2 regions of the Terribacillus sp. 7520-G genome follow, and region 2 is predicted to be linked to the other one. Evidence: riboswitches for the same ligand, from Rfam matches in the RefSeq annotation. Region 2 holds a riboswitch; the other holds the start of a gene.
What was found. A riboswitch is a leader RNA that binds a small molecule or an ion and turns the genes downstream of it on or off. The one in region 2 is predicted to bind FMN.

Region 1: linked by a shared signal. The riboswitch ahead of CHH53_RS09915 (ECF transporter S component) and the one ahead of ribE (riboflavin synthase) in region 2 are both predicted to bind FMN.

The regions. Positions count from the first base shown of each region.
Region 1 covers NZ_NQFP01000024.1:111,965-115,456, forward strand. The annotation lists gene CHH53_RS09905 (thioredoxin family protein) at 1-243, opposite strand, end outside; gene CHH53_RS09910 (M20/M25/M40 family metallo-hydrolase) at 355-1,413, shown strand; FMN riboswitch at 1,471-1,618, shown strand; gene CHH53_RS09915 (ECF transporter S component) at 1,797-2,375, shown strand; gene CHH53_RS09920 (TraR/DksA C4-type zinc finger protein) at 2,571-2,951, opposite strand; gene CHH53_RS09925 (PaaI family thioesterase) at 2,967-3,353, opposite strand; gene CHH53_RS09930 (1,4-dihydroxy-2-naphthoate polyprenyltransferase) at 3,445-3,492, opposite strand, start outside.
Region 2 covers NZ_NQFP01000046.1:37,973-41,464, reverse strand. The annotation lists gene ribH (6,7-dimethyl-8-ribityllumazine synthase) at 1-339, opposite strand, end outside; partial or broken gene ribB (3,4-dihydroxy-2-butanone-4-phosphate synthase) at 426-1,037, opposite strand; gene ribE (riboflavin synthase) at 1,049-1,696, opposite strand; FMN riboswitch at 1,995-2,135, opposite strand; gene CHH53_RS15500 (ArsR/SmtB family transcription factor) at 2,293-2,913, shown strand; gene CHH53_RS15495 (MFS transporter) at 2,916-3,492, shown strand, end outside.

The DNA.
Region 1 (3,492 bases), on a different contig from region 2:
GATTGCGCCTGCCTGAGCGATATGATAAAAGATCGGCAGATTCAGCATGGCATCTCCGCACCAATCTTCTGTCAGCACGATGGCACGAAGCTTTTGGGAACGGAGTGTGCTGAAGAATTCCGTATCAGCTGGAAGCTCATAGTGATCGTAAATATGCATTGTATTTTCTTTATGTGTTTGCATGGAGTCCAGATATGCATCGATATGGATCCCTTTATCAAACCATTCATTCAATGTCGTCATTTGTTTCATCCTTTCTGATGTTTAGTTTACCCGACCAATCGTCCAAACTAAACAAATAAGCTTCTGTTTATGCTACAGTGTAATAAGACTACATAAAAAGGCGGAATGGATATGCAACTAGATAATCAGGATTTTTTGATGGAGCTGCTGCGGACAGCTTCACCGTCCAGCTTTGAGATGGAAATACAGAAAAAATGGATCAAAGAATATGCACCATTTGCGGATGAAATGCGAACAGATGCGTCAGGCAATGCTATCGCAGTCATCAATCCGGAAGCGAAATTCAAAGTGCTGCTTGCCGGGCATTGTGATGAAATCGCGATGGTGGTAACGGGAATCGATGAAAATGGCTTCCTCCGTATTGACGAAATGGGACGTTTTAATGCAAAAGCAGCACTTGGTATGACTGTACAGGTGCTTGGATATGGTAAGACGATACCGGGTGTCGTCGGCGTGAATGCGATGCATCTTGGAGGAATGAAGGGCGATTTCGAGCTGCCGGATCTATATATAGATTGCGGTGCCAAATCCAAGCAGGAAATCGAGCAATATGTGCAGGTCGGGGATTTGATCGTGTATCAGCGTCAGCCGTCTGTATTGATGGATCGTTATTTGACAGGACGGGGACTGGATAACCGTACTGGTTCTTTCATTGTCGGGGAAGTCATCCGCCGGCTTAAGGAAGAGAAGCTGGATGTCGGTGTATATGCAGCCAGTACCGTGAATGAAGAAACGAATATGGGGGGTGCATACTTCGCTGCAGCCGGTATTCAGCCGGATTTGGCGATTGCCTGTGATGTGACGTTCGCTACCGACCATCCAGGAGTGAACCGTCGGAAGGTAGTCGAAGTCAGCTTGGATGGAGGTCCTGTATTGGCCAAGGGAGCTCCGATCAATCGCAAGGCGAATCTCCTGCTGGAGCAAGCAGCGAAAGAGCTCGGCATTCAGCTGCAATACGAATTGACGCCGCGCATCACTGGCACGGACGCAGATAAGATGCGTTATTCGGGCAGGGGTGTATCGACGGCGCTTGTCTCCTTGCCGCTTCGCTATATGCATTCCCCGGTAGAAACAGTCAGCCTGCAGGTCATCCAGCAGGAAATCGATCTCTTGGTAAAATTCCTGACAAACCTATCTGGTGAAGAAAGCCTGAATCCATTGGACCTGTGAGCATAAGGGTTGCAAATGTATGGAAAGCAGGTATAATATAATGACAAACTAAATCGATTCTATCTTCGGGGCAGGGTGCAATTCCCGACCGACGGTGACAGCAGCGGGAGCTGCTGAAGTCCGTGACCCGCAGGACGATTGTTCTGCGGCTGATCCGGTGCAATTCCGGGACCGACAGTGAAAGTCTGGATGGGAGAAGATACGAAGCAGAAGACGGATGCCGTACTGGCCATCCTTGTTTCCATGTGAGAAACGTCTTCTTGCTTATTTGCGTATATGCCAAGCCCCTGAGCGCCATGCTCCGGGGCTTTTTGACGTAAATAAGCTGCTTCCCCTTCATCAAGAGTTAGAATCGATAAACAAGATGAAGGAGGAGAACGATCATGCGTTCATCCAAGTTGACTAAAACAATCACTTTTGCTTTATTGGGAGCGATCAGCATGGTACTTATGCTGCTTAATTTCCCGCTTCCGATTCTGCCGGCTTATTTGAAGATCGACTTCAGTGAAATACCGGTATTGATAGCGGCCTTGCTGTTTTCACCGCTGGCAGGTGTAGCTGTCGAAGCAATCAAGAACTTATTGTATCTTATTTTCACAGGAGCCGGGGATCCGGTAGGTGTCGCAGCCAACTTCCTGGCAGGCATGCTATTCGTCATGCCGGTTGCATACTTCTATCATAAATTCAGGGCAGGCAAAAAAACACTCATCTCCGGATTGGCTACCGGTACTGTTGCCATGGCAGTCGGGATGAGTGTGCTGAATTATTTTGTTGTCCTGCCGCTATATAGCATTTTCTTGGGCTCTCCGGTCATGAGTGCCGATGCGAAGTGGGCAGCGGTCATTGCTGGCATCCTTCCTTTCAACCTTGTGAAAGGCATTGTCATAGCGATTGTCTTTGTTCCGCTATTCGCGAAATTGAAGCCTTGGTTCGCCAAGCGCAAACGAACAGCAGCAGCCTAAAAGCTCCCCCAAAGAGGGGGAGCTTTTACCATGATGTAAAACAGTTATTGCAAAGACCGGCAGTCCGTGCTACAATAACCAAGCGATGAGCTGAATTGCATAAGTCGGTAAAGCACGTCTTTGACACGTGTGGATGTGGCCGCACGGCTTTACACGCCGCAATTAACAAAGGCACCCTGCGAGGGTGCCTTTTTCTTATGGCCTTCTTTCTTCTATTTCTTCCTGTTCCTCCACGAGCAGCCGGGCCGTCGGCTCCGCCTCCAGCCGTTCCTCAGGGATGGGCTTGCCGGATTTTTCGCTCAACCCATAAGTGCCTTCCTCGATGCGATCCAGTGCATCCTCGATGTCACGTAAACGCTCCCGCGCTGATTCTTTGAGCGTTTGTGCTGTCTCGCGATCATGCATCTCCGTCCCGAGATCGCCAGGGTGATTGACAACGGTCGACATTTCGCCGATGGAGTCAGTGGGGAATTCTTTGGCAGCATCATAGCTATCGTTCCCTTTGATCTGTTCTTCTGCTTCTTCCTTCATTGCAAGTAATTGTCTGCGGAAAGACGCCAATTTATCTTTATCCATTTAACTCATCTCCTTTTACTGCCGTTTCGTTTTCACTGCCAGGGTACAGCGTGCGATAGAGAGCAGGTTTTTGTTCTCATCCGAAATGCTGATTTGCCATACCATGGTCGATTTTCCGATATGGATCGGTGCTGCAACAGCGGTCACGATTCCGGATCGGACACTATGCATGTGGTTTGCATTGATCTCCAGACCGAACACGGCCTGTGTGGCTGGGTCTGCATGCAGATTGCCGCCGATGCTTGCTGCTGTTTCAGCCAATGCAACAGTGGCACCTCCGTGCAAAAAACCCATAGGCTGTCGATTATGCGGCCCTACTGGCATTTCCATGACAACTTGATCTTTGTTTGCCTTCACCACCCGCATTTGCAGCTGCTCCATTAAAGTGTTTGAGAAGTCCATGATAGTTACCTGCTTTCTGTATGTAATGTATTTCCCGTACTGGATTGTATTAAACCTATATAAAAGAGCGGGCTGTGTGCCCGCTCTCCGCTCAGAATGAAAATGGTACGAACTGCTGGATCAGCAAAGCGATCACGAG
Region 2 (3,492 bases):
GATAATCGGGATTCCTGCCTTATCGGCAGCACTTGCGACACCTTTTGCGACTTCATTGCTGACATAATCGAAATGTGGTGTAGAACCTTTGATAACAGTCCCCAATGTGATGACAGCATCATATTTCCCACCCTGGGCAAGTTTATTGGCCGCAAGGGGGATTTCAAATGCACCCGGGACCCATGCCACATCCACATTCGCTTCATCGACACCATGACGCTTCAGGGTATCGATGGCGCCGCTTAATAATTTACTGGTGATGAACTCATTGAATCTCCCTACAACAATACCAATCTTCAAATCTGTGCCTACTACATTTCCTTCCAGTACGTTAACCATATGAATACTCCTTTGTATATGGACAATCCAGTCCCATTTTTTAGTTATCTATTTCTTAATCGATGCTGATGACTGGTTTAACTTTTTACCTTGTTTTCATGCAGCTGTCGATATGCAATCAAATCTGCAATCGTGATAATGGGCAGCTTGTGTTTTTCAGCCAGCTTTTCAAGTTCCGGCATGCGAGCCATTGTCCCATCGTCATTCATGATTTCACAAATATAACCAGCTTCAGCTGTGCCGGCCAATGCAGCCAAGTCAACAGCTGCTTCGGTATGACCAGGACGCTCCAGGACTCCGTTCGGTTTGGCAATCAGCGGAAAGATATGTCCCGGTCGCTGGAAATCAGTCGGTAAGCTGGCTGCATCAGCCAGCTTACCGATTGTATGGGCACGCTCGAATGCGCTGATACCAGTAGTGGAATCGATATGATCGATGCTGACAGTAAATGCTGTTCCATGCGGGTCCGTATTTTCACTTACCATCGGGGGCAAATCCAATCTTTCAGCAATTTCCCGGGAAATAGGTGCACATATCAGACCTTTTCCGACAGAAGCCATGAAATTTACCGTTTCAGGACTTGCAAATGCTGCCAAGGCCATTAAATCCCCTTCATTCTCCCTTTTCTCATCATCTGTGATGATGATGGCTTTACCGCTTTTCAAATGGTCGAGCGCATTGGCTATTGTCGTTTTCATTCGTTTCCCTCCTAATCCATGAATCCGTTCTGTGCCAATGTTTCTGTCGTAATGCCAGCAGACCGGGGACTTTTTTGATATTCCATAAGCCGTTCCATGTATTTGGCCAGCTGGTCAAATTCAAGATTCACTTGATCGCCGGCTATTTTATCCCCTAAAATCGTCGCCTTCCTTGTCTCAGGAATAAGCGAAATGGTAAACAAATCATCCTTCACATCAAACACAGTCAATGACACACCATCAACGGAAATCGATCCTTTTTTCATTAAATACTGCAGACCTTCCGTGACGCCAATATCAATATAACGTGCATTCGACTCTTCCCGGATAGCTAGGATAGTGCCCGTCGTATTGACGTGACCGCTCACGAAATGGCCGCCCAGTCTGCCGCTCGGCTGAAGTGCTGGTTCCAAGTTCACTGCATCTGCACTGCGTACATTCGATAAAGAACTGTCGCGGAACGTTTCTGGCATCACATCGACCTGGAAAGCATGCGATGTAAAGCTAGTGACTGTGAGACAGACACCGTTAACCGCTATACTGTCTCCGATATGCATATCTTTGGTCAGTTTCTCGCTGGCAATGGTAAGCTGCATCGCCTTTTCCTGTTGATTGACAGCAATCATGCTGCCTACTTCCTGGATGATTCCAGTAAACACAATTCTTCCTCCTATCCTTCTAATCTTCCATAGATACTACGAATGGGAATATTACCGTCTCGGGGCAATGTGACGGTTGATCGGGGTATGGAGATGCCATCGAACATGTAACATCTCATCACTAAATTTTTTAGATGTCGAAATAAGAGAAGCAAGTTTAATCTTGTCTCTTTCATCACTATCCTTCATATAAAAAGCCCCAGAATCAAAAATTCTGGGGCTCAGGAATTCAAAAGTATAGCGAAACAAGCTATCGTCAATAGACGAAAAGCATTTTTGGCGTGTGGATAGCACGCTCGTTTCCTCTTTCCCATCCAGACTATACTGTCGGCTTTGGAATCTCACCAAATCCACCGTTGTAAAAACGGGTCACGGACTGAAGACAGCTGTGCTGCCTATCACCGCCGGTCGGGAATTTCACCCTGCCCCAAGAGAAAACCTATTCGACTGCTTTTACCTTAACATATTTTTTATCTTCTTGTACAGCAGGAAAAAAGTCTGAAAACTGAGTTGACAATATGTGGAACAATCGCTAAACTAAATCCGTAAAATAAAGTTGACCGTTCAAAATAAATTTACCGAAAGGAGTTTTCAAAATGAAACAGGCAATGGCATTGACGACCCTTGAGCAGCTCAAAGCAATTAGTGATCCGCTTCGCGCCGAAATGATGATGAAGCTAGTCGAAACATCTTATACTGGCCAGCAGCTGGCTGTCCTGTTGGAAACAAGCAGACCAAAGATCCATTATCATCTGAAAGAGTTGGAGAAAAACGGGTTGATCGAGGTGATCCGCACCGAAGAGAAGCATGGAATTATACAGAAATTCTATCGAGCCGCTGCAAGAGGCTTTTTTCCCTCGGAAAATCTGCTTCCTTATGCAGAAGAACTCAGCGAATCGACGAGGCAGCTATATATACAAATGACCAATAAGACACGTTCAGCGGTTCTAGCCGCACCAGAATCCTCGTTTGCCAAAATTGCCGGCTCCACTGACCCGAAAGACTGGGACGCCATCGGCAGCATATGGGAAGTAAGTGCAACCGAAGCTGATTTCAAAGAATTCATCCAGGGCTTAGCCGGCTTGATGCAAACACTGCGTGAAAAGAGTGAAGCTGCAGAGAACGACCCGGATGGCAAGCTCTATCATTTCTCCGCCTTCGGTTTTGAAATCGATACACCATCGTTTGATCAAATTGAACTGGAAGAGGAGGACTGAGGATGTTCTCCATTTTAAAACAGCGGAATTACGGTCTGCTTTTCTCGGGGAGGATTGTCACCAATATCGGGGACAGTATTTATTTCATCGCCGCAATGTGGCTCGTTTATGACTTAAGCGGCAGCGCATTCTATTCGGGTCTTGCTGGATTCCTGACACAAATACCGAATATATTGCAGTTCCTGATCGGCCCGCTGGTCGACCGCTGGCCGATACGCCGGACGCTAGTATGGACCCAGGCACTCCAAGCCGTGCTCATCCTGCTGATTCCGCTCGCAGCTTGGCAGGGTTTTCTAACTGTTACACTGGTGCTCCTACTCATGCCTCTATTGGCTTGTATCGATGCATTCGCATATCCTACCGAAACAAAAGCATTGCCCCTTGTACTGAAAAAAGAAGAACTGCCTGCCGGCAATGCATTATTTTCCTTCGCCTATCAAGGCGTCGATTTAATTTTCCATGCCATTGCAGGGGTGCTGCTTGCCTTTTTTGGAGCAACATTATTATTCATCATCGACTCGTTCACCTTTTGCATTGCATTTCTTTTATTCAGCTTCATTAAAATTCCGCATCAAAAAG